DNA from 3 places in the Rhizobium sp. PP-F2F-G48 genome. Region 3 is predicted to be linked to each of the others. Evidence: predicted binding sites of a transcription regulator. Region 3 holds the regulator's gene; each other region holds the start of a gene.
What was found. Region 3 encodes PhoB, which activates phosphate uptake and scavenging genes when phosphate is short. Its sites were predicted from a motif close to TGTCATNNANCTGTCAT; they were not measured.

Region 1 (9,798 bases), on a different contig from region 3:
CTGGTTCAGGATCGCATCGAGAATGATCGCGGTCTTGCCGGTCTGGCGGTCGCCGATGACGAGCTCGCGCTGGCCGCGGCCGACGGGGATGAGGGCGTCGATGGCCTTGAGGCCGGTCGACATCGGCTCATGCACCGACTTGCGCGGAATGATGCCGGGCGCCTTGACGTCGACGCGCGAGCGGCGCGACGCGTTGATCGGGCCCTTGCCGTCGATCGGATTGCCGAGAGCATCGACCACGCGGCCGAGGAGTTCGGGGCCGACCGGAACGTCCACGATGGCGCCGGTGCGCTTGACGGTGTCGCCTTCCTTGATGGCCCGGTCCGAGCCGAAGATGACGACGCCGACATTGTCGGCTTCAAGGTTGAGCGCCATGCCGCGCACGCCGCCGGGGAACTCGACCATTTCGCCCGCCTGGACGTTGTCGAGACCGTAGACGCGGGCGATGCCGTCACCGACGGACAGAACCTGGCCGACTTCGGAGACCTCAGCCTCCTGGCCGAAGTTTTTGATCTGATCTTTGAGAATTGCGGAAATTTCCGCGGCGCGGATATCCATCAGCCGACCTCTTTCAGTGCAAGCTTAAGGCTCGAGAGCTTTGTGCGAAGGGAAGTGTCAATTTGGCGGGACCCGACCTTGACGATCAAACCACCGAGAATAGACGGATCGACGGTGACGTTGATCGCCACCTCTTTGCCGGTGACGCCCTTGAGCGCCGCCTTCAATTCAGTCTGCTGCTGATCGCTCAGCGCATGGGCCGAGGTGACCTCGGCGGAAACTTCGCCACGATGGCGGGCGGCCGTCTCGCGGTACGACCGGACGATGCCCGGGACGGCGAAGAGACGGCGGTTGCGGGCGACGACCTTGAGGAAGTTGCCGACGAGACCGGTGAGGCCGGCCTTGGCGACGATCGCGGAGATCGCCTTGAACTGGTCGTCAGCCGAAAAGACGGGGCTGAGAATGAGGCGCTTGAGATCGGCGCTCTCGTCGATCATCGCCTGGAAGCGATCGAGATCGCCCTGCACGGCATCCACCGAGCCGGCTTCCTGCGCGAGATCGAAAAGCGACGACGCGTATCTTTCTGCAACACCGGAAATCAGGTCGGACGTATTTGCCACGGGCGCGCTTCTCTTGCTGCGATCCAAGAGCGATCTTCGGAGAACCCGAAAACCGAACACTTTGAATTTGTTGCTATATCCTCAAGGACATCCTGGCCTGACAGGCCCGGCTCCCCCACGAAGTCGGGGTTCGTCTAGCATAGGAAAAGTGGACTCGCAACACGCGAGGAGAGCGATTGCGTGATCCTCGGGCCAAATTCTGCCCAAAAGCAGGAGTGTGATGACCTCGGCGAGGTGTAATTGGCAGGCCGCGCTCTATAAGAAGCCGAAAACATAGGCCAGCGGCAGGATTGCCAGCACCATCTGCACGAGAACCAGGAGCCAGTTCACGACCGTGTTACCTTGGTCCGACAGCATGGACAGAATGCGTCCGAAAGCAGCCAGAGCAAAGGCCGAACCGAGCGCGAGGTACACCATCGGCTGGGCCAGCACGATCGCGGCAAGGCCGAGACCGAGCGGAAAGCCGCCGAGCGTCGAGCGCGCCTCCGCATAGCCGCCGCGCCGGCCGTCTTTCAGAGCGAGCCCCATCGCCCGGAACGAGAGGCCCGGCGCGAACAGGAAAAACAGACCCATGACACAGGTCGCCACGGCACTGAGGAAGGCGAGGAACTCGCCGGTCTCCGTCGGTATATACAGATCCATCGCCGCGATCCCATGCGCCTGTCGTCATCCGGCAGGAGGCCGGCCTGACATGATCTAGTGCATGTGCGCGCGAAAGGGAATCGCGCGGGTGAGGCCTCAAAGGAAACTTTGCGGATCGATATCGAGCTGCACGGCCACCGAGCCGCGCACCTTCGGCCCGGCCGCGATCATCGCCCGCATGAAGGCCTGCATGTCGCTGTTGCGCCGCCCATGGACGAGAAGCCGGAAGCGGTGCCGGCCGCGAACGAGCGCCAGCGCCGCTTCGGCCGGCCCGAGCACGGTGATGCCGGAGACCTGGGGCGCCGCCTGGCGCAGGCCGCGCGCATGCGTCTCGGCGTCGACACGCGTATCGGCCGAGACGATGACGGAGGCAAGCCGCCCGAACGGCGGCAGCACCGCCCGTTCCCGTTCACCGATCTCGCGCGCGTAGAAGGCCTCGGCATCGCCCGACACGATCGCCTGCATCACCGGATGCTGCGGCTGGTAGGTCTGCAGCAGCCCGCGGCTCTTCAGGCCGGTTCGCCCGGCGCGGCCGGTCACCTGGCTCAGAAGCTGGAAGGTCCGCTCGGCCGCGCGGGGATCGCCATTGGCAAGCCCGATATCCGCATCGACGATCCCGACGCAGGTCATCATCGGGAAATTGTGCCCTTTGGCGACGAGCTGCGTGCCGACGACGATATCCGCCTCGCCCTTGGCGATGGCCTCGAGTTCCAGCCGCAGACGCTTCACGCCCATCAGGTCGGAGGAGAGCACGATGGTGCGCGCGTCCGGAAAATGCCGGTCCACCTCCTCGGCGATCCGCTCGACGCCCGGCCCGCAGGCGACGAGATGATCGAGCGTGCCGCAATCCGGGCAGGCCTCCGGCGTCCGCTCGGCATAGCCGCAATGATGGCACTGGATCTGGCTGCGGAACCGGTGCTCCACGAGCCAGCTCGAACAATTGGGGCACTGGAAACGGTGCCCGCAGACGCGGCAGAGCGTCAGCGGCGCATAGCCTCGCCGGTTGAGGAAGAGAAGCGCCTGCTCGCCCTTCTCCACCGCCTTGCCGATAGCCGAGAGAAGCACCGGCGACAGGAAGCCGCCGCGTTCCGGCGGATGCCGGCGCATGTCGATCAGCCCGAGATCGGGCATCGCCGCCGCGCCGAAACGGCTGCGCAGATGGATCGGCCGGTAGCGCCCGACCGCGCCATTGACGCGACTTTCCACCGACGGCGTCGCCGACACGAGCACGACCGGGAAATCGCCGAGCCTTGCCCGCACGACGGCCATGTCGCGCGCATTGTAGAACACGCGGTCTTCCTGCTTGTAGGCGGGGTCGTGCTCTTCATCGACGATGATGAGGCCGAGATCCTCGAACGGCAGAAACAGCGCCGAGCGCGCGCCGGCCACCACGCGCACGCCGCCCTCGCACACCTGCCGCCACACCTTTTCGCGGGTGCGGGGTGCGAGATCCGAATGCCATTCGGCCGGCTTTGCGCCGAAGCGCTTTTCGAACCGATCGAGAAACGCGGCCGTCAGGGCGATTTCCGGCAGCAGGATCAGCACCTGCCGGCCCTGCCGCAGCGTCTCGGCGATCGCCTCGAAATAGACCTCCGTCTTGCCGGACCCGGTGACGCCGTCGATCAGCGAGACGGAGAACACCTTCTGCGCGGCCGAGGCGATCAGCGTGTCCGCCGCCTCGCGCTGGATCTCCTCCAGGTCGGTCACGGCATAATCCGCATCCGGCGCGGCCACCACCGGCGGCGGCGGCATGAAAGTGGTCTCGAACACGCCCTGGGAGCGCAGCCCTTCCACGACGCTGGCCGAGACACCGGCGGCATGGGCAAGGCCCGAGCGCGTCCAGAACTGACCGTCGGCCGCCATGTCCACCACGCGCATGCGCGCCGGCGTCATCCGGTCCGGCCGCCGGTCGGTCAGCCGCAGCCCCTCCACCATCGGCTCGGGCTCGAACGCGGTCGGTACGCGCAGCGCCATGCGCGCGACCAGCCCGGGCGGCGACAGCGTGTAGGCTGCGACCCAATCGAGAAAGGCGCGCATATCTTTTGAAAGCGGCGGGCAGTCGAAGACCTGCGTGATAGCTTTCAGCTTCTTCGGATCGACGGCCGGCCCGTCGATCGCGTCCCAGACGACGCCCGCGACCTGTCGCGGTCCGAGCGGCACCTGCACGATCGACCCCGGCTGAACCGCCATGCCCTCCGGCACCAGATAGGAATAGGCCTTGTCGGCGGGCATGGGCACCAGAACCGGCACGACCCTGCCCGGCGCGTGCGGGCGCGCCTCGTCCCCGAACAGATCAATCGAATCGGCCGTCATTGCGTTTGACCTTGCCCGCCCGAGACCGGAAAGAAAAGAGCCGCAGCCCTTGCTCCCGCCACGCCCGGCGCCTCTGAGAATGCCCGTGCGTCTCCCAGAAATTTCACTTGAAGGATAGGGCGTTTGTCATACAGTCCATTTTGTTCACTTTATGTTCAAGGGCGCTATCATGGATGCATTGCTCGATTTTATAGTGGAAGCCAAATCGAAAACCTATGTCGGCGACAATGTGCCATCTGCCGCATGCCGCCCGGCCTCCCACGATATCGCGTATGAACGCGGAGCATGGCGCTATCTCGACAGCTATTTCGGCGGGACGGATTTCCTCGGACAGGAGGTCGTCTGGTGGAAGGGTGAGCCGGTATGGGCCATGAACTATTATGGCCGTGTCCTTTGCCCGACCTCATCGACGCGGTCGTAGCCGGCACCGTTATCCGCGACGCGTTATCGGCGCTGTACCGGACCGGGCGTTTCCTCGGAGAATATGACCATCGCTCGGGCATCTACGATTACACAGATCGGAGCACCGCGAACCTGGAGAGCTTTATCGGCATTGAGCGGATCCACGTCGGCGAGAACGAGGTCTACAGGCTCGATTACCACGGCGGCCTGATCAAACCGTGAGACGGTTGCAACCGGCCGGCTTTGGCTGGCAGACGATCGGCTCGAACACCGCATCGCCATTGCGTGCGAGATCGGTCACCGTATGCTGCTCCAGGGCTTGGGTGACCTCGGCCGTATCTCCGTCCAGCGCCTCCGGCGGAATGAGATGGCCGACGGTCATGTCGAAGACATTGCCCTTCTTGTTGAGCAGCTCGTGGAACACGGTCATGTCGCGCAGCTCGGTCGACCACTTCGCCAGCCAGTAGAACAAGCCGGAATTGCGGGCCTGCATGTGGACTGGGAGGATGGCGAGGTTGTGCTTGCGGGCAAAGCCGACGACGGAGGTCTTCCAGGGCCGCTCGTTCAGCCGGCCGTCCGCCCAGTAGGCGATGCGGCCGGAGGGAAACAGGACGGTCGCCTTTCCTTCCGCGATCGCGCGGTTCGTCACCTGCAGCGTTTCGCGTGCCTTGAGCTTGCTCTTGTGCTCGTCGCGCCATTCGACCGGAATGACCATCTCGACGAAGCGTGGATTGACCCGGATCGCATCGCGATTGGCAAAGAACATCATGTCCGGCCGGCGGGTTTTGAGAAGGTCGAACACCGCCACGCCGTCGGCAATACCGGTCGGGTGGTTGCTGACGAGGAGAAACCCGCCGGTCCACGGAATCCGCTCCTCATGCGCCACGCGAATGTTCAGCGACAGCGTGTCGCTCAGATATTGAAAGGCCTGGAAGCCGGGCAGATTGGCGACGCCGTTGGCAAATTCGAGCGCCTTGCGGTAGTTGAGGAGCGTGTACAGCGCCGGCCGCATGACGGGCCAGAGCGGGTGATGGACGATCCGCTGCCCGCGTTCGGCAATCAGCGTGTCCACGATATGGCCGGGCTGGCCGTGCGAGACGAGCGACACCGCTTCCGCGAAACCAGTGAGACCGCCTGCCGAACCTCGTCTTGTCATGATCGTCCCGCCGCCGCGCCTCGCATAGCTATCGCAAAAGAATATGATTGAGCGATGACGGATTCCAAGGGGATGTTAGCAATTCGGCAAGACCTGTGCGCCCAGACTTGATGCCGACAGGGCAGGCGACAGGTTTGACATGAACGAGTTTCTGGTAATCGGCGATGCCGTGCTGATGGCCGAGCGGGAAGCGTGGCTGAAGGCGCTGGCGAACGAGCGACGGCTGGCGGACAACACGATCGAAGCCTATGAGCGCGACACACGACAATTCCTCGCCTTCCTCACCGGACATCTCGCCGGCCCGCCGAAACTCTCGGACATCAAGGCGCTGCGGCCAGGCGACCTGCGCGGTTTCCTCGCCACCCGACGCCGGGACGGCGCGGGCGCCCGCACCCTTGGCCGCGGCCTTGCCGGCCTGCGCTCCTTCCTGCGCCACCTGGAGCGCAAGGGACTGGTCAACGCCGCCGGCGCCGGCGCGGTTCGCTCGCCGAAACAGCCGAAATCGCTGCCGAAGCCGCTGACCGACACCGACGCGCTGGCCGTGGTGGCGAGCGACGCGCAGCTGAGCGAGGAGCCCTGGATCGCCGCGCGCAACGAGGCGGTTCTGACGCTGCTCTACGGCTGCGGCCTGCGCATTTCCGAAGCGCTCGGCCTCACCGCCGACGATGTCGCGGGCACGCCGCGCGCGCTGCGCGTCACCGGCAAGGGCGGCAAGACCCGCATCGTGCCGCTGATCGCACCGGCGCTCGATGCCGTGAACCGCTATCTCGCATTGTGCCCCTATGCCGCCGAGGGCAACGACCTGATCTTCCGCGGCGCCAAGGGTGGCGTTCTGCAGCCGGCGATCATCCAGCGCGAGATGCAGCGCCTGCGCGGCGCGCTCGGCCTGCCCGACACGGCAACGCCCCATGCCTTGCGGCACTCCTTCGCCACCCATCTGCTGGCCGGCGGCGGCGATCTGCGCACCATCCAGGAACTGCTCGGTCATGCGAGCCTCTCCACCACCCAGATCTACACCGGCGTCGATTCCGCCCGCCTGCTCGACATCTACGACCGCGCTCATCCCCGCGCCTGAGGCGACGCCTGCGACCGCCAAGAAAAGGACGACCCGTGCGAGCCACGACCCCGACGACCCGCCCCCCTTCCGCGCCTCTTGGCCGTTTCCTGCTCGACAGCCTCGTTTCTCTCGCGGCCCTCCTGCCCGTCCTGCTGCTGGCCGCGCTCGTCGCCGGGTTTGTCACGATCGGCCGCGCCCATGCCGAAGAGGTAGCCTGTAAGGGGGTCAACCTTCTCGAAGGCTGGGCAACAACCGATCCGGCCCGCGTCAAGAGCGTCGAGGCCGAGGCCGCGCGCGTGGTCAACGGGATGGGCAAGTTCTGGAAGATCGAGAAGCCGGGCATTCCCGCGTCCTATCTCCTGGGCACCATGCACGTCACCGACCCGCGCGTGCTCGCCATGCCGGAGGGTGCGCCGGACGCCTTTGCAGGTGCCGCCACCGTCATCGTCGAATCCGACGAGGTTCTCGACGAGACGAAGGCCCGGATTGCGCTGCTTTCGGACCCGAGCCTCACCATGTTCACCGATGGCAGCACGATCGAAACCTATCTCGATGCCGACCAGAAAGTGATCCTGACCGAGGGCCTGAAAGCCCGCGGTCTGCCTTTGCCCACCGTCGCCCGCATGAAGCCGTGGATGATCGCAAGCTTCGTCTCCCTGCCGCCTTGCGAACTGAGCCGGAAAGCCGGTGGCGCGCGCTTTCTCGACCAGAAACTGGCGCAGGACGCAGTGTCGCAGGGCAAGACGCTCAAGGGTCTGGAAACCATCGTCGAGCAGATCCGCGCAATCGACGGCCTGCCGATCGCCTTTCATATTTCGGCTCTGGTCGAGACGCTCAAACTGGGCTCGCTCGTCGAGGATGCCATGGAGACCACCACGGATCTTTATCTTGAGGGCCGCATCGCAACCATCATGCCCATGCTGAAGGCCGCTTCGCAAACCGTCGAGGACAGCGACTCCGAACAGCAATCAATTGCCTTCGAACAGCGCATCGTCACCGATCGCAACCATGTCATGGCCACCCGCGCCGGTCCGAGCCTCGACGCCGGCAACGTCTTCATGGCGGTCGGCGCCCTGCACCTGCCGGGGCCGGAAGGCGTGGTCGAACTCCTCCGCAAACAGGGCTTCACGCTCACCGTCCTGCGCTGATCCCTGCCGGACAAAGAGAAGCGCCGCCTCCGGAGACCGGAAGCGGCGCTTTTTCATGTCGTGAACGGCGGAACGGCCCGGCTTACTGCGCGTTCCGGTTTACTGCCCGTTCCGACTTACTGCCCGTTCTGATCTACTGCCAAGTGCGGATATCGACGAAATGACCTTCAACGGCTGCAGCTGCCGCCATGGCCGGGGAGACCAGATGCGTGCGGCCCTTGAAGCCCTGGCGGCCTTCGAAGTTGCGGTTGGAGGTCGAGGCGCAACGCTCGCCCGGCTTCAGCCGGTCGTCGTTCATGGCCAGGCACATGGAGCAGCCCGGCTCGCGCCAGTCGAAGCCGGCCGCCTTGAAGATGACGTCGAGGCCTTCGGCTTCCGCCTGTTCCTTGACGAGGCCCGAACCCGGCACGATCATCGCGGAGACCGTCGACGCCACCGTCTTGCCCTCGACGACCTTGGCGACTTCGCGCAGGTCCTCGATGCGGCCATTCGTGCAGGAGCCGATGAACACGCGATCGACCGCGATGTCGGTGATCTTCGTGCCCGGCTTCAGGCCCATATAGTCGAGCGCGCGCCACTTGGAGGCACGCTTGTTCTCGTCCTGGATCTCGTCCGGATTGGGAACGACGCCTTGAACCGAAATGACGTCTTCCGGAGAGGAGCCCCAGGAGACGATCGGCGGCAGTTCCGCAGCGTCGAGCACCACGACACGATCGAAATGCGCGCCTTCCTCGGTGTTCAAGGTCTTCCAGTAGGCGATCGCCTGCTCCAGCGCTTCGCCCTGCGGCGCACGCGGCTTGCCCTTGATATAGTCGAACGTCTTCTCGTCCGGCGCGATGAGGCCGGCGCGGGCGCCGCCTTCGATCGTCATGTTGCAGATGGTCATGCGGCCTTCCATCGACAGCGCGCGAATGGCTTCGCCCGCAAATTCGATGACGTGCCCCGTGCCGCCGGCCGTGCCGATCTCGCCGATGATCGCGAGGATGATGTCCTTCGCCGTCACGCCTTCGGGCAACTGCCCGTCGACGCGCACCAGCATGTTCTTGGCCTTCTTCTGGATCAGCGTCTGCGTGGCGAGCACGTGCTCGACCTCCGACGTGCCGATGCCGTGGGCCAGCGCACCGAAAGCACCATGCGTGGAGGTGTGGCTGTCGCCGCAGACGATCGTCATGCCCGGCAGGGTGAAACCCTGTTCCGGCCCGACAATGTGCACGATGCCCTGGCGCTTGTCGGAGGCCGAATAATATTCGACGCCGAAATCGGCTGCGTTCTGGGCCAGCGCTTCCACCTGGATGCGGCTTTCCTCGTTCTTGATGCCGAGATGGCGATCCGGCGATGTGGGAACGTTGTGATCGACGACGGCGAGCGTCTTCTGCGGCGCGCGCACCTGACGGTTGGTCAGGCGCAGGCCTTCGAACGCCTGCGGGCTCGTCACTTCATGAACGAGGTGGCGGTCGATATAGAGAAGACAGGTGCCGTCCTCCTGCTGATCGACGACGTGGTCGTCCCAGATCTTGTCATAGAGGGTCCGTGGTGCGCTCATGGCGTGTCATCCATTGGAAAGAAGAAGTTGGAAAATCCGGCGCGGCGGCCGGTCGGATCAGGCTTCAAAAGCCGGAGCAAAAGCCCCTGAAGGATCTATCGAAGTCGGCTGTTGAGCGCCCCGGAAACACGCGCGTAAAAGCGTGCCGGCAGGCGCTTGTGATCCTGCAGCACGACGACATTCTGCGCGCGACATCCGAACTTGGATTCCATGACCGGCGAAATAGCAGTTTTCAAGCCTGACTGCAAGGTTCCAGCGCTTTCGCCCAAAGCCGCCAGCCCGCCTTGTCGGCATCGCCAGCGAGAGGATCGATAGGCGCGATTGCGGTGTCGCGGCCGTCAAGCACGCCGTCACCGGCACGGTGGCGACCCCTTATCCGCGATGGCCGCGCCGCAGCCGCTTCTCCAGACCCCGCAGCG
Region 2 (9,798 bases), on a different contig from region 3:
CACCGTCGCCGGCCTCAACTTCGGCCTGCTCATCGGCTTCTTCGCGGGCATCATCAGCTTCATTCCCTATGTCGGCTCCATGGTCGGCCTGGTGCTGGCGGTCGGCGTGGCGCTGGTGCAGTTCTGGCCGGATTATTTCTGGGTCATCGTCGTCGCCTGCATCTTCTTCTCGGGGCAGTTCCTCGAAGGCAACATTCTGCAGCCGAAACTCGTCGGCAGCAGCGTCGGCCTGCACCCGGTGTGGCTGATGTTCGCGCTGCTCGCCTTCGGCTCGCTGTTCGGCTTCGTCGGGCTGCTCGTGGCCGTGCCCGCGGCTGCCGCGCTCGGCGTCCTCGTGCGCTTCGCTCTGGCGCGCTACCTCGAAAGCGACGTCTACCACAGCCCGCCGACGCACACGACCATCGAGGCCCAGCCGAACGTGCCGCACAGCCTGACATGAACCGCCGCGACGACCAGTTGCCGCTGCCTCTGGGGCATGCGCCGCAGATCAGCCGCGACGACCTGCTCATCTCGCCCTCGCTGGAGGCGGCGGTGGCGATCGTCGATCATTGGCCGCAATGGCCGTCGCCCGTGGTGGTGCTGGTCGGGCCGCCGGGGTCCGGCAAGTCGCACCTCGCCGCCATCTGGGCCGGCGCGAGCGGCGCGACCGCGATCGATCTCCAGCCCGGAACCGAGGCGCCCGAGATCGCCGCCAAGGGCCCCGTGCTCTTCGAGGACGCCGACCGGCGCGGCTTCGACGAGACCGCTCTGTTCCACGTCATCAACAGCGTGCGCGAAAACGGCACCTGTCTGATGGTCACCGCCCGCAGCCGGCCCGCCGCCTGGGGCGTGCGCCTGCCGGATCTCGCCTCGCGCCTGAAGGCGGTCACGGTCGTGGAGACCAGCGAGCCGGACGACGATCTTCTCGGCCAGGTTCTGATGAAGCTCTTTGCCGATCGCCAGCTCTTCCCCGACGAAAGGCTGATCGCCTATCTCGTCGCCCGCATGGAGCGCTCGCTCGAAACCGCCCATCGCGCGGTGGCCGAGATGGACCGGCTGGCGCTCGCCCGCCAGACGCGGATCAACCGCGCACTGGCTGCCGAAGTGCTTGAAAAAATTGGTAATGCAGGGGATACTCAGGAAATCCCGGACGCGGACGATTGACTGTCACAGTTCTGTCGTCAAACTCGTCTAGCAGCTTTTGAGAAAAGCGTATGAGGGAGCGGGACATGGACACGACGACAGCTGCGGCAAAGACGAGTACCGCGCCGGCCAACCCGAACGACAAGACCGCGACCGCCAAAGCGCCCGCCGATAAGACCTCGGCCGAAAAAGCGGGCGCCTCGAAAAGCGCGACGGCGAAGGACAACGTCGAGGACGGCATCGACCTCCTGAACAGCCCGGAACGCTTCATCAACCGCGAATTCTCCTGGCTGCAGTTCAATCGCCGCGTGCTGGAGGAAACCCTCAACACCGCCCATCCGCTGCTCGAACGCGTCCGCTTCCTGTCGATTTCGGCCGCCAACCTCGACGAGTTCTTCATGGTCCGCGTCGCCGGTCTCGAGGCGCAGGTGCGCCAGAGCGTCGTCGTGCGCAGTCCGGACGGCAAGACGCCGGCCGAACAGCTGGGCGACATCCTGAAAGAGATCAACACGCTGCAGATGGAGCAGCAGGCCTCGCTCGCCGTGCTGCAGCAGTATCTCGCCAAGGAGGATATCCTCATCGTGCGGCCGGTCTCGCTCTCGGCCGATGACCGGGCCTGGCTGGAGACGACCTTCGACCAGTCGATGTTCCCGGTCCTCACCCCGCTCTCCATCGATCCGGCGCATCCGTTCCCCTTCATTCCCAATCTCGGCTTCACCATGGGCCTGCAGCTCGTCAGCCGCTCCGGCCGCGAGCCGATGACGGCGCTGCTGCGCCTGCCCGTGGCGCTCGATCGTTTCGTGCGCCTGCCGGACGTGCATTCGACCATTCGCTACATCACGCTGGAAGACGTGGTGGGCATGTTCATCAGCCGCCTGTTCCCCGGCTACGACGTCAAGGGCGCCGGCACGTTCCGCATCATTCGCGACAGCGATATCGAGGTCGAGGAAGAGGCGGAAGACCTGGTGCGCTTCTTCGAGACCGCGCTGAAACGCCGCCGTCGCGGCTCGGTCATCCGCATCGAGATCGATTCGGAAATGCCGCTGGAGCTGCGCCGCTTCGTCATCTCGGAGCTTGCCGTGCCGGAAAACCGCGTGGCCGTTCTGCCCGGCCTGCTGGCGCTGAACACGCTGTCGGAAATCACCAAGGCGCCGCGGGAGGACCTGCGCTTCGCGCCCTACAATGCGCGATTTCCCGAGCGAGTCCGAGAGCACATGGGAGACTGCTTCGCCGCCATCCGCGAAAAAGACATGGTGGTTCACCACCCCTATGAGAGCTTCGACGTCGTTGTCCAGTTCCTCCATCAGGCTGCGCGCGATCCTGACGTCCTTGCGATAAAGCAGACGCTCTACCGCACCTCCAACGACAGCCCGATCGTGCGTGCGCTGATCGACGCGGCCGACGCCGGCAAATCGGTGACGGCGCTGGTCGAGCTCAAGGCCCGCTTCGACGAGGAGGCCAACATCCGCTGGGCGCGGGACCTCGAGCGCGCCGGCGTGCAGGTCGTCTTCGGCTTCATCGAGCTGAAGACCCATGCCAAGATGTCGATGGTCGTGCGGCGCGAGGAGGGCAAGCTGCGCACCTATTGCCACCTCGGCACCGGCAACTACCACCCCGTCACCGCCAAGATCTACACCGACCTGTCCTTCTTCACCTGCTCGCCCGTGATCGGCCACGACATGGCGAACATCTTCAACTTCATCACCGGCTATGGCGAGCCCGAGGCGGGCATGAAGCTGGCGATCTCGCCGCACACGCTGCGTCCGCGCATCCTCCAGCATATCGAGGAGGAGATCGTCCATGCCGGTGCCGGTCGCCCGGCGTCGATCTGGATGAAGATGAATTCGCTGGTCGATCCCGAGATCATCGATGCGCTCTACCGGGCAAGCCGCGCCGGCGTCGAGGTCGAGCTGATCGTGCGCGGCATCTGCTGCCTGCGTCCGCAGGTGCCCGGCCTGTCGGACAATATCCGCGTCAAGTCGATCGTCGGACGGTTTCTGGAGCACAGCCGCATCTTCTGTTTCGGCAACGGCCACGCTCTTCCCTCCGAGCATGCGCTTGTGTATATCGGCTCGGCGGACATGATGCCGCGCAACCTGGACCGGCGTGTCGAGACCCTCGTACCTCTCGTCAACCGGACCGTGCACGAACAGGTCCTGTCGCAGATCATGCTGGCAAATCTCATCGATAACCAGCAGAGCTACGAAATTCTCGAGGACGGCACCTCGCGACGGATCTCGGTGTCCAAGGACAGCGAGCCGTTCAATGCGCAAGTCTATTTCATGACCAATCCCAGCCTGTCGGGCCGGGGCGAGGCCCTGAAGTCGAGTGCGCCCAAGGTTATCGCCGGCTGGGACAGCGACCGCAGAAAGTAAAGCTGGACCCGTATGGTAGAATCCGAAGCTCAGGGGCGCTTGCCTGGCATCGCTCCTGTTTCCGTCGTCGATATCGGCTCCAACTCGATCCGGCTCGTGATCTATGAGGGGCTCAACCGTTCGCCGGCCGTGCTCTTTAACGAAAAGGTCATGTGCGGTCTTGGCAAGGGCATCGATGCCACGGGCCAGATGGATGCCGAAAGCGTCGAGCGGGCGCTGAAGGCGCTGCACCGCTTCAAGGCGCTGGCGACCCAGGCGCGCGCCTCCACCGGCTTCGTGCTGGCGACGGCGGCGGCCCGCGATGCCTCCAACGGTCCCGATTTCATCCGCCGCGCCGAGCTGATCCTCGGCCAGAAGATCCGCGTCCTCTCCGGCGAGGAAGAGGCCTATTTCTCCGCGCTCGGCATCGTCAGCGGCTATCATGATCCGGACGGCGTCGTCGGCGATCTCGGCGGCGGCTCGCTGGAGCTGGTCGATGTCGTCGGCCGCACCATCGGCACCGGCATCACCCTGCCGCTCGGCGGCATCCGCCTGTCGGAACATGCCGGGGGATCGCTGGAGCGGGCCCGCGCCTATGTCCGGAAGACGGTGAAGAACGTCGAGGTGCTGAAACGCGGCGCCGGGCGCAATTTCTACGCCGTCGGCGGCACATGGCGCTCCATCGCCAAGCTGCATATGGAACTCAGCGACTATCCGCTGCACATGATGCAGGGCTACGAGATGAGCTATGACGAGGCGATGAGCTTCCTGCCGGAGGTCATCGAGCCGAAGGACATCAAGATCCCGGCCTTCGCGGCGATTTCCCGCAGCCGCCGCAATCTTCTGCCCTATGGCGCGATCGCGCTGCAGGAGACGATCGCGCTGCTGAAGCCCGCCCGCATCTCGTTCTCCGCGCTCGGCGTGCGCGAGGGCTACCTGTTCTCGCTGCTGTCCGAACAGGCCCGCAATGCCGATCCGCTGCTCACCGCCGCCTCCGAACTCGCGATCCTGCGCGCCCGTTCGCCCGAACATGCCCGCGAGCTGGCACAGTGGACGGGCCGGGTGCTGCCGGCCTTCGGCGTCGAGGAGACCGAGGAAGAGGCCCGCTACCGGCAGGCCGCCTGCCTGCTCGCCGACATTTCCTGGCGCGCGCATCCCGATTATCGCGGCCTGCAGGCGCTCAATATCATCGCCCATTCCACCTTTTCCGGCATCACCCATGCCGGCCGCGCCTATATCGCGCTCGCCAACTACTACCGGCATGACGGCCTCAACGACACCGGCGCCACCAGCCCGCTGTCGGCCATCACCCCGGCGCGCATGCTGGAACTGGCGAAGATCCTCGGTGCGCTGCTGCGCGTCGCCTATCTCTTCTCCGCCTCCATGCCGGGCGTCGTCCGCAACCTCACCATCAAGCCGTCCGCCGCTGCAAATACCGATCTCGATTTCGTGGTGCCCGCGGCCTACAGCGAATTTGCCGGCGAACGCCTGGAAGGCCGCCTGCAGCAGTTGGCCAAGCAGACCGGCAAGCGGATCGCGTTCCGGTTCGAATAGGGGATCGTCTCAGACACAAAGGGGAGGACGGTGCAGCACCGTCCTCCCCTTGTTTTCGAGACCGGTGGAGACCCTATTCGGCCTTGAGGAATTCGGCCACGTCGAGCAGCACGAACTCGTTGTCGTCGGCCTTGTCGAGCGCGCGACCGGCCGAGAAGGGCAGGTTGTTGTCGTTGCCGACGACGATATGGGTCTCGTCGATCCGGTCGACATTCTCGATCGTGACGAACGGCATGCCGTAGACGCCCTTGGTGCCGCCCTGCCGGTTCTTGCCGTCGGGATCGGCGATGTTCAACAGATCGATATAGCCGATCTTGCGCACGGCCTTGCCGACATTCGCCGCGCTCATCTCGATCTTGTAGACGCGCTTCACCTTGGCCGGGGTGGCAAAGCAGTCGGGCTTCGGCGCCTTGGGGTCGGCGCAGGCCTTGTCGGGCGTGCCCGCGCCATTGTCGCGCTCGATCACCAGCGCGGTCTTGTCGTCCAGCATGTTGAAATCGCCGATCGCCTCGCCGCCGGCGGCGAGCGGATAGAGCCAGCTGCGACCCGTCCAGGCCTTGCTGGCGGCGTCGAGTTCCAGGATGCGCAGGGCCGGGTGGCCGTCCGCCTGCTCGACGGTCGCCTTGTCTGTCCAGATCGGGCCTTCGAGCAGGCCGTAAAACTTCGTGCCGTCCGGCGACAGGGCGAGGCCCTCGAAGCCGCCGGAGCGCTTGAGGTTGAAGGCCGGCATCGGCTTCGACGGATCGGCCGGCACTGTCAGGACCGGATTGTCCGGCGACGTCACCGGCGTCGCCTCGGAGACCGTTGGCACCACGTCGGTCAGGTGTCCGTCGCGGGTAAATTTCAGCACCCAGGGGCCGAATTCCTCGCCGATGACGAATCCGTCGGCCACCGGCTGGATCGATTCGATGTCGAAATCGGCACCGGTGAGATAGCGCTTCGCGGCGCCCTCCAGGACGATCGGGAAGGGGGCCTTCCGGTCGGGATCGGACAGGAACACCGTTTCGAGCGGCGTGACCGTGCCGTCGGCCCAGTCGATGCGGATATGGTGGAGCATGAGCATGGCGTCGCTCGAATTGAGCTTGGAGCCGAAACCGTTGTCCGACAGCGTCCAGAACGTGCCGTCGCCGACCGACTTGATGCCGGAAAAGCCCTGCATCGGCTGGCCGTCGAACGGTAGCGACAGCCCGGTCGGCCGAACGCCGTCCTTGCCGGGAACCGTTGCGAGCGCCGTGGCGCGCTTGCGATCCGCGGTGGTGAACTTGCCGGAGGTCTGCAGATGCTCCGGCGCATCGGCTGGCGCCTTGATGATGGTGTCGGCCGGCAGCACGGCCTGTCCGGCAAGCTTAGCCGGAAATGGACGGTCGTCCGCCCGGGCCGTCGCCATCTGGGCCGTGGAGGCCAGCAGGAGTGCCAGTGTCGCGGTGGCTAGGAATTGCATCGTGGTGCCCTCGGTCATGAAATCAACGGGACAGCGAGTACGTGGGCCGGATGATGTTGGCGCGACGGTTTGGTGACAGATGCGTGACGCCCCGATCCGGGCAAGCGCAGGGCAAGCGCAGGGCAAGCGCGGGGAAAGCGCAGGGACGCGCTTCGCCATCGCGGCGATCGAGGCCTCACCCCCGCGACAGGGCGGCCCAGCGGCCGGGCGTCAGTCCATGCGCCGTCTTGAAGTGCCGGGTGAAATGCGCCTGATCGGCAAAGCCGGTCGCAAGCGCGATGTCGGCGAGCGGACGCCCCTTTCGGATGAGCGCGCGCGCCTGCTCCAGCCGGCGCATGATCAGGTAGCGATGCGGGCTCGTGCCGAGACAGGCGCGGAACTGGCGGGCGAGGGCGAAGCGGTCGAGCCCGGTCACGGCTTCCAGATCCGCCGAGGTGACCGGCCGGTCGTGCGCGCCGTGGAGAAAGTCGCAGGCCCGCCGCACGGCCGCCGCGTCGATCCGCACGCCCGCGGCGGTCCCCCGCCGCGCATGCCGCGACAGGCCGTCGGCGACCGCGCTGAGCAGTTCGGCGCAGTGGAGGTCGTCGAGTTCGCCATCGAGATCGCGCATCGCATCCGCAAGGCTTGCCGCAAGCGACGGGTCGGACAACACGGGCGAGGCCACGAAGGGAAGATCCCGGCTGCCGAGCGCATCGATCAGCCGTTCCGGCGGCAGATACAGCATCCGGTAGCGCAGCCCGTCCTCCGTCGCTGCCCCGCCATCATGCACCTCGTCGGGATGCAGCACGATGATGTTGCCCGGCGCGCTGTAGCGCACCTCGCCGCGATAGCGGAACGTCTGGACGCCGTGCAGCGTCAGGCCCAGCGCATAGGTGTCGTGCCTGTGCGGCGCAAAGGCATTGCCGCGAAAGGCGGCCTCGATGCGCTCGATGCCGGTGCCCTCCGCGATCCGGATGCGGTCCGTCACCGGCGATCCGCACGAACGTTCAAGATCGCCGCCCGCGCGATCGGCTAGAGACGCATCGGGTGCATCCGGCGCCCTATAGCCGAGAATGGAGTTCGCCGTCATGTTCGATACCAAATTCGTCATCGTGTTGCGCGAGGATCTCGCCGTCTGGCAGAAGCTGAACGTGACCGCGTTTCTGACAAGCGGCATCGTCGGCGCAAAGCCCGATCTGATCGGCGAAGCCTACCGCGATGCGGCCGGCAACGTCTACAACGCGTTGAGCGTCCAGCCGGTCATCGTCCTGTCGGCGGGGCCGGACCTGCTGCGCACGATTCTCGCCCGCACGCTGCAACGCGAGGTCCGCACGTCGCTCTATATCGAGGAGATGTTTGCCACCGGGCACGACGCCGCCAACCGGGCGGTGTTTGCGGATTTCGCACCGGATACCGCCAATATCGTCGGTCTCGCTTTGCATGCCGACAAGAAGATCGCCGACAAGATCATCAAGGGCGCAAAGCTGCATTCGTAAGGCCGTCCTGCCCGGCGCGGGCGGCTGCGATCAGAGTTCGACGGTCTCGATCTTGCGGTCCACGAAGCGCAGCGCCACGTCGCCATTGATCAGCTTCAGCGCGATCTCGCCGAACAGCTCGCGCCGCCAGCCCTTCAGCGCGCCGACATCGGCCTTCTCGCCTTCGGACGCGATGCGTTCGATGTCCTCGCTGTTGGCGATGATCTTGGCGGCGACGCCCTGTTTCTCGGCGACGAGCTTCAAAAGGACCTTGAGCAGTTCGATCGCCGCGGCGGCACCTTCGCTCGTCTGGTTCTGGCGGGGCAGGCGGGGCATGTCGGCCTTGGGCAGAGCCAGCGCCTCGTTGACCGCCTCGATGATGGCGCCGCCGGCGCTGGAGCGTTCCCAGCCCTTGGGCACCGTGCGCAGCCGCGACATGGCCTCGGCGTCCTTCGGCTGCTGCTGGGCGATCTCGTAGAGGGCGTCGTCCTTCAGCACCCGGCCGCGCGGCACGTTGCGGGACCGTGCCTCGCGTTCGCGCCAGGCGGCGATCCGCTGCAGCACGGCAAGCTCGATCGGCTTCTTCAGCCGCATCTTCAGCCGCTGCCACGCATCGTCCGGATGCATGTCGTAGGTCTCGCGCGATTCGAGCACCGCCATCTCCTCCGTCAGCCACAGCGAGCGGCCTTCGCGCTCCAGCTCGGCTTTCAGGTGGTGGTAGACGTCGCGCAGATGGGTGACGTCGGCCAGCGCATAATCGAGCTGCTTGTCCGTCAGCGGCCGGCGGCTCCAGTCGGTGAAGCGCGAGGACTTGTCGATATGCTCGCCCTTGATGCGGCTGACGAGCTGGTCGTAGGAAACGCTGTCGCCGAAACCGCAGACCATCGCCGCGACCTGCGTGTCGAAGATCGGGTGCGGGATGAGGCCGCCGAGATGGAAGATGATTTCGATGTCCTGCCGCGCGGCATGGAAGACCTTGATGATGTCGGGATTGGCCATCAGCGCGAAGAACGGGGCGAGGTCGAGGCCCTTGGCGAGCGGATCGACGATCACGGCGATGTCGGGGCCGGCCATCTGGATCAGGCAGAGCTGCGGCCAGAACGTCGTCTCGCGCAGAAACTCGGTGTCGATCGTCAGATAAGGTGCCGTCGCCAGCGTGTCGCAGGCTGCCTGCAGCGCCGCAGTCGTATCGATAATGTCCATCGGATCTCCGGGGATATGGAGGCGGGTTTTCTTCTCTTCTCTTTTGGTGCGGGGATGTCAACCGAGCGACACGAAAAAGCCGCGATTCCGCACCGGCCCCGATCCGTCTCAGACGACCCTGAGATAGGAGGACATGCCCGTTTTCTGGTGCTCGATGATGTGGCAGTGGAGCATCCAGTCGCCGGGATTGTCGGCGACGAGCGCCAGTTCCGCCTGCTCGTCCGGCTGCAGCAGGATCGTGTCCGTCGGCGGCGGCAGCACGCTGCGCTTGTTGGACGAGAGGACGTGGAACGTCAGCCCGTGCAGGTGGATCGGATGCGCATGCGGGGTGCGGTTGGCGATCTGGAACACGTAGCTCTGCCCGAGCTTCAGCTCCGCCAGCGGCGCGATCGGGTCCGGCGTGTCGCCCGGCCATGGCACTTTGTTGATCGCCCAGAACGTATAGCCGAGCGAGCCGCAGAGGCTTGTTCCCGCCTTGTGCTCGGCGGTGGCCGTGACATCGAGCGGGATGCGCCGGGCGCCCGCAATGTCCGGCTGCGCGATCGGATTGGCGGCGAGCGGCCCGGCCTCGCGCAGGTCGCGTTTCAGCGAGGAGCCGCGCGCGACCAGCGTTGCGATGGTCCAGGGATTGGAGCCGCGCAGATTGCCGAGCGTGACGATCGCGCCCTCG
Region 3 (9,798 bases):
TCGCCGGCTGGATCTGGTCCTCGTCCAGCGGCCCTTCGCTGAGAAGGCGGCCGTCGTCGAACAGCGAAGCGATTGCGCTATCCGCCAGAATGCCCGTGTCGCGCGCCATGCCTTCATCCTTTTTTCGCCGCCGACAAAACCAAAAACGGCCGATTGACGCAAGCGGGGCGAAGACGTATGGGAACTTATCCCGTGGTGATTTGGCCGGTCGGCTTGCAGCCACGTTAAACAAATGGCTAAAAAGACCGGGCTTGAACCGGTCTGCTTTACGCGACCGGTTTTTTTGTTTCTGGAAGGAGACAATCGATGAGCACGGCAAACAAGACCTGGCGCCCGGCGACACAGCTCGTTCACGGCGGCACCACCCGCTCCAATCACGGCGAAACCTCAGAGGCAATCTTCCTGACGCAGGGCTTCGTCTACGAGAGCTCGGAAGCGGCCGAAGCGCGCTTCAAGGGCGAGACGGACGGCTTTATCTATGCCCGCTATGGCAGCCCCACCAACGAGATGTTCGAAAAGCGCATGTGCCTGCTGGAAGGCGCCGAGGATGCGCGCGCGACGGCCTCCGGCATGGCCGCCGTCGCCGCCGCCATCCTCTGCCAGCTGAAGGCCGGCGATCACATCGTCGCTGCCCGCGCGCTCTTCGGCTCGTGCCGCTGGGTCGTGGAAACGCTGGCGCCGTCCTACGGCATCGAATGCACGCTGGTCGATGGCCGTTTCATCGAGAACTGGGAAAAGGCGATCCGCCCGAACACCAAGGTCTTCTTCCTGGAAAGCCCGACCAACCCGACGCTGGAAGTCGTCGATATCGCGGCCGTGGCGAAGCTTGCCGATGCAGCGGGCGCAAAGCTCGTGGTGGACAACGTCTTTGCGACGCCGCTCCTGCAGAAGCCGCTCGAACTCGGCGCGCATGTCGTCGTCTACTCCGCCACCAAGCATATCGACGGCCAGGGCCGCTGCCTCGGTGGGGTCGTTCTGTCGTCCAAGGACTGGATCGACGAGCATCTGCACGACTATTTCCGTCACACCGGCCCGGCCCTGTCGCCGTTCAACGCCTGGACGCTGCTGAAGGGTATCGAGACCCTGCCGCTGCGGGTGCGCCAGCAGAGCGAGAATGCGGCGAAGGTTGCCGACTTCCTGGCCGATCAGAGCCAGATTGCGCGCGTGATCTATCCCGGCCGCAAGGATCACCCGCAGGCGGATATCATTGCCAAGCAGATGACGGGCGGATCGACGCTCGTCTGTTTCGAGATGAAGGGCGGCAAGAAGGCGGCATTCGCGCTGCAGAACGCGCTGGAGATCGTCAAGATCTCCAACAATCTCGGCGACAGCAAGAGCCTGATCACCCATCCCGCGACGACGACGCACAAGAATCTGGCCGAAGAGGCCCGCGCCGAACTCGGCATTTCCGACGGCACCGTGCGCCTCTCCGCCGGGATCGAGGACAGCGCCGATCTCATCGAGGATTTCGCGCGGGCACTGAGAACCGTCACCGCCTGAGGCACCTCGCCAACCGATCGAAACAACGTCAAATCGCGCCCCATCGGCGCGATTTGTCTTCGTGCCACGCTGCAACACACTTTTCGCGGGCGTTATTCTTCGGGAAACCATCTGCCCCTAGAATAAGGACACCGACTGGAAGGGTTTGCATCATGTATCGCGCGCTGACACGGGACATCGAAGTCACCGTAGAGCCTTATTATCTGGAGGATCAGTCCGATCCCGAAGACGGGCGCTACGTGTGGGGCTACCGCATCCTGATTTCAAACCGCTCCACGAAGACCGTGCGGCTGATGACGCGGTATTGGCATATCACCGACGAAAGCGGACAGGTGGACGAGGTGAATGGCCCGGGCGTCATCGGCGAACAGCCCATTCTCAATCCGGGCGACACGTTCGAATATTCCTCGGGCTGCCCGCTCGACACGCCCTCCGGCGTGATGTTCGGCCATTACTCGATGGAGACGCCCGAAGGCGAGACCTTCACGGTCGATATTCCCGCGTTCTCGCTGGACCTGCCGGGCCTCAACCGCACGCTGAACTAATCCCCGGCCGCGACAGCCGGGGAGCCTCTTCGATATTTCAAGACGCCCTTACTGCGGACGGACCTCGGTTGCTTCGAACGTATAGGTGGTCGAGCAGAACTCGCAGGTCACCGAGATGACCCCATCCTCCACCGTGCTGTCGATTTCCTCCTGGCTGAAGCTCGCGAGGACATCGCGGAGTTTTTCGCGCGAGCAGGCGCACTGGTCGTAGACCGCCTGCGGCGGATAGACCCGCACGCCGCGCTCGTGGAACAGGCGAAAGAGCAGCCGCTCCGTGCCGACCGTGGGGTCGGTCAGTTCGTCCGCATCGATCGTCTCGACCATGACGCGGGCCTCGTCCCAGAGGTCGTCCACGCGGCCATCGAAGGTCTCGGCACCATCGCCGCCATGCAGGTCCGGCTGGCGCATCCGGTCGGGCGCTTCCGGCAGGAACTGCGCGACCATGCCGCCGGCACGCCAGCGATGACGCGGCTTGCCGTTTTCGTCGCGATCCAGAAGCTCGGCAACGCCGAGGCGCACCTTGGTCGGGATCTGCTCCGACTGGCGGAAATAGACGCCGGCGATCTCCTCGAGCGAGGCGCCGTCGAGCGGCACGATTCCCTGATAGCGCTGGGTGAACTCGCCCTGGTCGATGGTAAAGGCCAGAACGCCCTCGCCGAGAAGGTCCTGCGGATCCGTTTCGCCCTTTTCGATGGCGCTCGCCAAGGCCTCTTCGTCGTAGCGGGCATAGGCCCGCACGCGATCCGGCGTCGAGAAGTCGGCGACCACGAGATCGACCGGGCCATCGCTCTTCGTCTGGATGATCAGCTTGCCGTCGAATTTGAGCGAGGTTCCGAGCAGCACGGTCAGCACCACCGTTTCCGCCACGAGGCGTGCGACCGGGAGCGGATAGTTGTGCCGCTCGAGGATCGCGTCCAGCATCGGGCCCAACTGGACCGCGCGACCGCGCACGTCGAGACCTTCCACCTGGAAGGGTACGACGCGGTCATCGCCCGCATAACCGAATTCGCCGAGATCTGGTCCTTTGTCCACCATGTCCATGCTCCTGATGCAAGACCCGCCGCGGCGAGCCCGAACGCAGATGACGGCGCCCCGGACAGGTCCGGGAATCGCAAGCCGCAACTCCATTCTATTGGATTGATATGAAATGCCAGCAAAAAACCGTGGCATTCCGCTTTGCACCTAGATCGGTGGCCGGATGCCGGTTTTCAAGGTTTCGGCCTTGTGCGCCGAGCGCCGCGGCTCAGAGAGCGCCCAGGCACCAGGCGAGAATCGACTTCTGGGCATGAAGGCGGTTCTCCGCCTCGTCGAACACCACCGATTGACGACCGTCGATCACCTCGTCGGTCACTTCCTCGCCGCGGTGTGCCGGCAGGCAGTGCATGAAGAGCGCGTTCTCGTCCGCCTTCGACATCAGGGCAGAATTGACCTGATAGGGCTGGAAGACATTGTGGCCGCGGGCGCGGTGCTCCTGGTTCATGGACACCCAGGTGTCCGTCACCACGCAATCGGCACCGGCGACGGTCTTTTCCGCATCGTGCGACAACACGACATTGCCGCCATTGTTGCGCGCCCAATTGAGGATCTTGTCGTCGGGCTCGGAGCCGAGCGGTACGGCCATCTTCATCGTGTAGCCGAAGCGGGCCGACCCCTCGATGAAGGAATGCAGCACGTTGTTGCCGTCCCCTGTCCAGGCGATGGTCTTGCCCTTCACCGGGCCGCTGTGCTCCTCGAAGGTCATGATATCGGCCATGATCTGGCAGGGATGCGTCGTGTCCGTCAGAGCGTTGATGACGGGAACGGTCGCGTGTTCGGCAAGCTCAAGCAGACGGCTGTGATCCGTCGTGCGGATCATGATGGCATCGACGTAACGTGAGAGAACCTTGGCCGTATCGCCGATGGTCTCGGCACGGCCGAGCTGCATTTCCGTGCCCGACAGGAACAGCGTCTCGCCGCCGAGCTGGCGCATGCCGACATCGAACGACACGCGGGTCCGGGTCGAAGGTTTTTCGAAGATCATGGCGAGCATCTTGCCGGCCAGCGGCTTTTCCGCGGTCCCGGCCTTGGTCGCTGCCTTTCGCACCCGGGCATCATCGATGATCGAGCGCAGGTTCTCCGCCGACATGGCGGAGAGATCGAGGAAGTGCCGGGTATCAGCCATGAAAATGCGGTGTCCTGTCCTTGTCCCGTCGGGGCTTTCAGCTCCCTGCCCGGGCCTGGGTGTCGGTCGATGCCGAGGTATGGTGGCGGGGTTTGACGTTACGCCGTCGCGCGCTGCTTGACCGTCGTCAGCGTTTCGCTGGCGCGCTCGATGCGGGCAAGGCCTTCACGGGCTTCTTCCGCGCTGGTGATCAGCGGCGGCAGCAGACGGATGACGTTTTCCCCTGCGGGAACGGCCAGCATCCGCTCCGCCCGGATCGCCTTCAGCAATTCGGCGGAGGGCACGGCGGCCTTGATACCGAGCATGAGGCCTTCGCCGCGGATTTCCTCGATCACATCGGGGAACCGATCGGCAAGCGATGCGAGCCCCTGACGGAAGACCAGCGCGACGTCGCGCACATGCTCGAGAAAGCCGTCGCCGAGAACGACGTCGAGTACGGCATTGCCGACGGCCATGGCCAGCGGATTGCCGCCATAGGTGGACCCATGCGTGCCCGCGACCATGCCGGACGCAGCCTCTTCCGTCGCCAAGCACGCGCCGAGCGGGAAGCCGCCGCCAATGCCCTTGGCAGCTGCGAGGATATCTGGCGCGATGCCGGACCATTCATAGGCAAACAGCTTGCCGGTCCGCCCGACGCCGCACTGGACTTCATCGAAGATCAGCATCAGGCCGTGTTCGTCGCAAAGCGCGCGCAGCGCCTGCAGGAAGGCCTTGGAGGCCGGGCGAATACCACCCTCGCCCTGGATCGGCTCGATCAGGATCGCCGCAGTCTCTTCGGTGATCGCATCCTTGACGGCGTCGAGATCGGCGAAGGGCACCTGGACGAAGCCGGGTGCCTTCGGGCCGAAGCCTTCGAGATATTTTTCCTGGCCGCCGGCCGCAATCGTCGCGAGCGTGCGCCCATGGAAGGCACCTTCGAACGTGATGACGTGGAAACGCTCCGGCCGCCCCTTGGCGAACTGGTAGCGACGCGCCGTCTTGATGGCGCATTCCAGAGCTTCGGCACCGGAATTGGTGAAAAAGACCTTGTCGGCGAAGGTGTTGTCCGTCAGCCGCTTGGCAAGCTTTTCCTGGCCGGGGATCTCGTAGAGGTTCGACAGATGCCAGACCTTCTCGGCCTGGTCCTTGAGCGCTGCAACAAGATGCGGATGCGCATGGCCGAGCGAATTGACGGCCACGCCCGCGGCGAAATCGAGATAGCGCGCGCCATCTTCCGCCACCAGCCAGACACCTTCGCCGCGCTCGAAGCGCAGCGGCGCACGCATGTAGGTCTCGTAAAGCGGGGTTGCCTCGGCCATCGTGCCTATCTCCTCGTCCTGTCCGCACGCGCTTTGCGGGGAAGGTTCGATCCGTTTTCGCAGGGACCGGCAGTGCCGGCCCGAAATGAAAAATACCGCCCTGACGGCGGCGAGCGCACTATCGGTTTTTCAGGTGCCGCTGTCAACAAAAGTCCCGGAAATACGGGTCTGGCATGCGTTTTCCGGGCGCGATGCTTTCCGGCAAAAAGACCTTGCAAATATATCACGCAACGGCAGCAAGTTGGGGAAAACCCAAAAATCGATTCGGGTCGATTCCCCGGACTCTTGTCACGGAGTCACCCCGTCTCTAGGTTAGCAAGGAATTGCTAGACGCATGCGGCGGACCTAGTCACCAGAAGAGTCAAGGCGTTGCAGCTTCGGAGCCATCCGGGGCGCGGTGAGGGATTCGTCCTTCCGTATGCCTGGAATGGAGACGACAATGAACTGGACTGACGAGCGGGTAGAGAGACTGAAGAAGCTGTGGGCCGAAGGCCTGAGCGCGAGCCAGATCGCGGCGCAGCTCGGCGGCGTCAGCCGAAATGCGGTCATCGGCAAGGTTCACCGCCTGTCGCTCCCCGGCCGCGCAAAGGCAGGCGGAGCCTCGCCGAGCGCAACCCGTCCGAAGCGTCCCGTCGTCGCCGCACGCCCGGCAGCACCGGAAGCCATCGTTGCCAACGCGGCTCCCCGCGCCGTTCCCCAGCGTCCGATGGCCCGTCCTGTCAACGCGATGAACGTCATCGAAGATTCCGAAAGCGTCTTCGCGCCGGAAACCGCACTGACCGTCACCGGTAGCGGCGCCGGCGCAACGGGCAGCAATGTCGTCGTGCCGATGTCGCGCAAGCTGGTTCTGACGCAGCTCACCGACCGCACCTGCAAGTGGCCGATCGGCGACCCGATGAAGGACGAGTTTCACTTCTGCGGCAATGACTCGCCGGATAGCTCGCCCTATTGCACCTTCCACGCCAAGCTTGCCTACCAGCCCTCGGCCGAGCGCCGTCGCGCCCGATAAGGGTCCGCGTTTTCAGACAGAGCAAAAAAAGAAATCGCCTTCTTCGTTCTGCGAAGAAGGCGATTTCATTTGTCCTTACTGTCAATCTGGGAAGATCGCCGCGCGCCAGGAACGATGCGTTCCCAGCTCTAAAGATGCAAGCGTTCAGCTTTCCAGCGAGTAACCCGCGCCGCGGACGGTCCGGATGACGTCCTGCATGTTGGAAAAGTTGAGGGCCTTGCGCAGGCGACCGACATGGACGTCGACGGTCCTCTCGTCCACATAGATATCATGCCCCCAGACGCCATCGAGAAGCTGCGAGCGCGAGAAGACGCGGCCGGGCGAGGCCATGAAGAATTCGAGCAGGCGAAACTCGGTCGGGCCGAGGCGGACTTCGCGGGTCTTGCGATGGACGCGGTGCGTCTCGCGATCGAGCTCGATGTCGCCGCACTTCAACAGCGAGGACAGCACTTCGGGACGCGCGCGGCGCAGCATGGCCTTGACGCGCGCGATCAGCTCGGGCGTCGAGAACGGCTTGACGACATAATCGTCGGCGCCGGTGGCAAGGCCGCGAACCCGCTCGCTCTCTTCGCCGCGCGCCGTCAGCATGATGATCGGCAGGCGCTCGGTCTCGCTGCGCTGGCGCAGGCGCCGGCAAAGCTCGATGCCGGACACGCCGGGCAGCATCCAGTCGAGGATCAGGAGATCCGGCAGCCGTTCCTGCAAGCGGACTTCCGCCTCGTCGCCCCGGTTGATGGTATCGACGTCGAAGCCTTCGGCCTCGAGATTGTACCGCAGGAGAACGCTCAGGGCTTCTTCATCTTCGACAACGGCAATTTTCGGCTGCATTTCTGGACTCCGTAGTGTCCTCGTCGCATGACGAGGCTTTCGCCAGAACCCGAAGGCGGCGATCATCGTTGACTGTTCAGGCATGGCGGCGGGAAACCGCCCTTTCGGCCGCCGATCCCTCAACCGAGGCATCGACCGCGTTCAAGACCGGAGACGATGGGCGCAGGAGCGTTTCCCTCCTGCGCCGTTCGCTCAGGTGGCGAGTGCGCCGACGGTGTTCGACGAGTCGTCTTTCGGGCGTTCGCCGAGCGGCTGCGCGCCGGTCGTCATGTAGTAGATCGTCTCGGCGATGTTGGTCGCGTGGTCGCCGATGCGTTCGATGTTCTTGGCGCAGAACAGGAGATGCGTGCAGGGCGTGATGTTGCGCGGATCTTCCATCATATAGGTCAGGAGTTCGCGGAACAGCGAGGTGTAGATCGCGTCGATCTCGCCGTCACGCTCGCGGATGGCCTTGGCCTTTTCGGCCGAACGGGAGGCGTAGACATCCAGCACTTCCTTCAGCTGCATCAACGTCAGCTCGGCCAGATGCTCGATCCCGCGGGACAGCTGGCGCGGCAGGCTGGCGCTGGACACGGCGATAACGCGCTTGGCCGTGTTCTTGCCAAGGTCGCCCACGCGCTCGAGATCGGCCGCGATGCGGATCGATCCCATGATCTCGCGCAGGTCGGCCGCCATCGGCTGACGCTTGGCGATCGTCACGATCGCCTTTTCGCCGATCTGGCGTTCGGCATCGTCGAGCACGACATCGTCGGAAATGACCTTCTGGGCGAGACCCAGATCGGCGTTGACGAGGGCGCGTACGGATTCCGCGACCATCTGCTCGGCAAGGCCACCCATCTCGGAGATGCGGCGGCTGAGATATTTCAGGTCTTCGTCATAGACGGATACGATATGGGTTGCCATGGATCCTGTCCTTGGAGTTCGGTCACGGGCGCTTCGCTGTCGGTCGGGCGACCGATCAGCCGAAGCGTCCCATGATGTAATCCTGGGTGCGCTGGTCATCCGGATTGGTGAACATCTTGTCGGTATCGTTCTCCTCGACGAGATTGCCGAGGTGGAACATGGCGGTGCGCTGCGAAACGCGGGCGGCCTGCTGCATGGAGTGCGTGACGATCACGATCGTGTAGTTGGCGCGCAGTTCGTGGATCAGTTCCTCGACCTTGGCAGTGGCGATCGGATCGAGCGCCGAGCAAGGCTCGTCCATGAGGATGACCTCGGGGCTGACGGCAACGGCGCGTGCGATGCAGAGACGCTGCTGCTGGCCGCCAGAGAGGCCGGTGCCGGATTCGTGCAGGCGATCCTTCACCTCGTTCCAGAGGCCGGCCTTCTGCAGGCTCTGCTCGACGATGGCGTCGAGTTCGGCCTTGCTGCGGGCCAGACCGTGGATCTTCGGCCCGTAGGTCACGTTCTCATAGATCGACTTCGGGAACGGGTTCGGCTTCTGGAAGACCATGCCGACGCGGGCGCGAAGTTCGACGACGTCGATCGAGGGATCGTAGATATCGCCGTCATCGAGCGTGATCTTGCCGGTCACCCGGCAGTGATCGATCGTGTCGTTCATGCGGTTGAGCGTCCGCAGGAAGGTCGACTTGCCGCAGCCGGACGGGCCGATCAGGGCCGTGACCGTGTTCTCGCGGATGTTGAGGTTCACGTCGAACAGCGCGCGCTTTTCGCCGTAGTAGACCGACACATCCTTGCCGATCATCTTGTGAGGGACAGCATTCATCTTCTGATCGACCGCCTTTTCGAGAGTCGCTTCTGACATCATGTTCATAATTCTCTACCTCACTACCAGCGTCGTTCAAAGCGGCGCCGCAACAGGATTGCGCCCAGGTTCATGACCACCAGGAAAATCAGGAGCACGATGATCGCGCCGGAGGTCCGTTCGACAAATGCACGTTCGGCTTCGTTGGCCCACATGTAGATCTGGACCGGCAAAGCCGTCGAAGGTTCGAGCGGCGAGCCCGGGAAATCGACCACGAAGGCCACCATGCCGATGAGCAGCAGCGGTGCGGTCTCGCCGAGCGCATGCGCAAGGCCGATGATGGTGCCCGTGAGGATACCCGGCATGGCAAGCGGCAGGACATGGTGGAAGATGGTCTGCATCTTCGAGGCACCGAGGCCCAGGGCTGCGGCCCGGATGGACGGCGGCACCGCCTTCAGCGCGGCACGCGTGGCGATGATGATGGTGGGCAGCGTCATCAGCGTGAGGACGAGGCCACCGACGAGAGCCGCCGAGCGCGGCATGCCGGCGAAGTTGATGAAGATCGACAGGCCGAGCAGACCGTAGACGATGGAAGGAACGGCCGCGAGGTTGTTGATGTTGACCTCGATGAGGTCGGTCAGCTTGTTCTTCGGCGCGAACTCTTCGAGATAGATCGAGGCGGAGACCCCGATCGGCAGCGCGAGCGCCAGAACGATCAGCATCATGTAGAGCGAGCCGAGCGCTGCGACGCC

Region 1: a site for PhoB is predicted at 5,675-5,691, ahead of C8J36_RS12530 (1-acyl-sn-glycerol-3-phosphate acyltransferase). Genes of this name have one in related genera too.
Region 2: a site for PhoB is predicted at 6,533-6,549, ahead of C8J36_RS06715 (esterase-like activity of phytase family protein). Genes of this name have one in related genera too.

What each region holds. Positions count from the first base shown of each region.
Region 1 is NZ_SLVH01000004.1:276,338-286,135, reverse strand. It holds gene atpA (F0F1 ATP synthase subunit alpha) at 1-558, opposite strand, end outside; gene C8J36_RS12550 (F0F1 ATP synthase subunit delta) at 558-1,118, opposite strand; gene C8J36_RS12545 (DUF4345 domain-containing protein) at 1,374-1,760, opposite strand; gene C8J36_RS12540 (primosomal protein N') at 1,857-4,073, opposite strand; partial or broken gene C8J36_RS12535 (DUF5680 domain-containing protein) at 4,225-4,697, shown strand; gene C8J36_RS12530 (1-acyl-sn-glycerol-3-phosphate acyltransferase) at 4,687-5,631, opposite strand; gene C8J36_RS12525 (tyrosine recombinase XerC) at 5,771-6,706, shown strand; gene C8J36_RS12520 (TraB/GumN family protein) at 6,742-7,836, shown strand; gene leuC (3-isopropylmalate dehydratase large subunit) at 7,970-9,379, opposite strand; gene C8J36_RS24930 (hypothetical protein) at 9,367-9,621, shown strand; gene C8J36_RS12505 (amino acid ABC transporter permease) at 9,752-9,798, opposite strand, start outside.
Region 2 is NZ_SLVH01000002.1:437,642-447,439, reverse strand. It holds gene C8J36_RS06735 (AI-2E family transporter) at 1-439, shown strand, start outside; gene hdaA (DnaA regulatory inactivator HdaA) at 436-1,143, shown strand; partial or broken gene C8J36_RS06725 (RNA degradosome polyphosphate kinase) at 1,338-3,497, shown strand; gene ppx (exopolyphosphatase) at 3,510-5,030, shown strand; gene C8J36_RS06715 (esterase-like activity of phytase family protein) at 5,104-6,417, opposite strand; gene C8J36_RS06710 (AraC family transcriptional regulator) at 6,647-7,540, opposite strand; gene C8J36_RS06705 (DUF2000 family protein) at 7,539-7,946, shown strand; gene rnd (ribonuclease D) at 7,977-9,122, opposite strand; gene C8J36_RS06695 (multicopper oxidase family protein) at 9,237-9,798, opposite strand, start outside.
Region 3 is NZ_SLVH01000003.1:570,988-580,785, forward strand. It holds gene C8J36_RS10690 (2'-deoxycytidine 5'-triphosphate deaminase) at 1-109, opposite strand, end outside; SAM riboswitch at 183-261, shown strand; gene C8J36_RS10695 (O-succinylhomoserine sulfhydrylase) at 307-1,500, shown strand; gene apaG (Co2+/Mg2+ efflux protein ApaG) at 1,653-2,045, shown strand; gene C8J36_RS10705 (Hsp33 family molecular chaperone) at 2,094-3,080, opposite strand; gene argF (ornithine carbamoyltransferase) at 3,289-4,206, opposite strand; gene C8J36_RS10715 (aspartate aminotransferase family protein) at 4,305-5,504, opposite strand; gene C8J36_RS10720 (GcrA family cell cycle regulator) at 5,944-6,513, shown strand; gene phoB (phosphate regulon transcriptional regulator PhoB) at 6,658-7,341, opposite strand; gene phoU (phosphate signaling complex protein PhoU) at 7,534-8,244, opposite strand; gene pstB (phosphate ABC transporter ATP-binding protein PstB) at 8,300-9,115, opposite strand; gene pstA (phosphate ABC transporter permease PstA) at 9,130-9,798, opposite strand, start outside.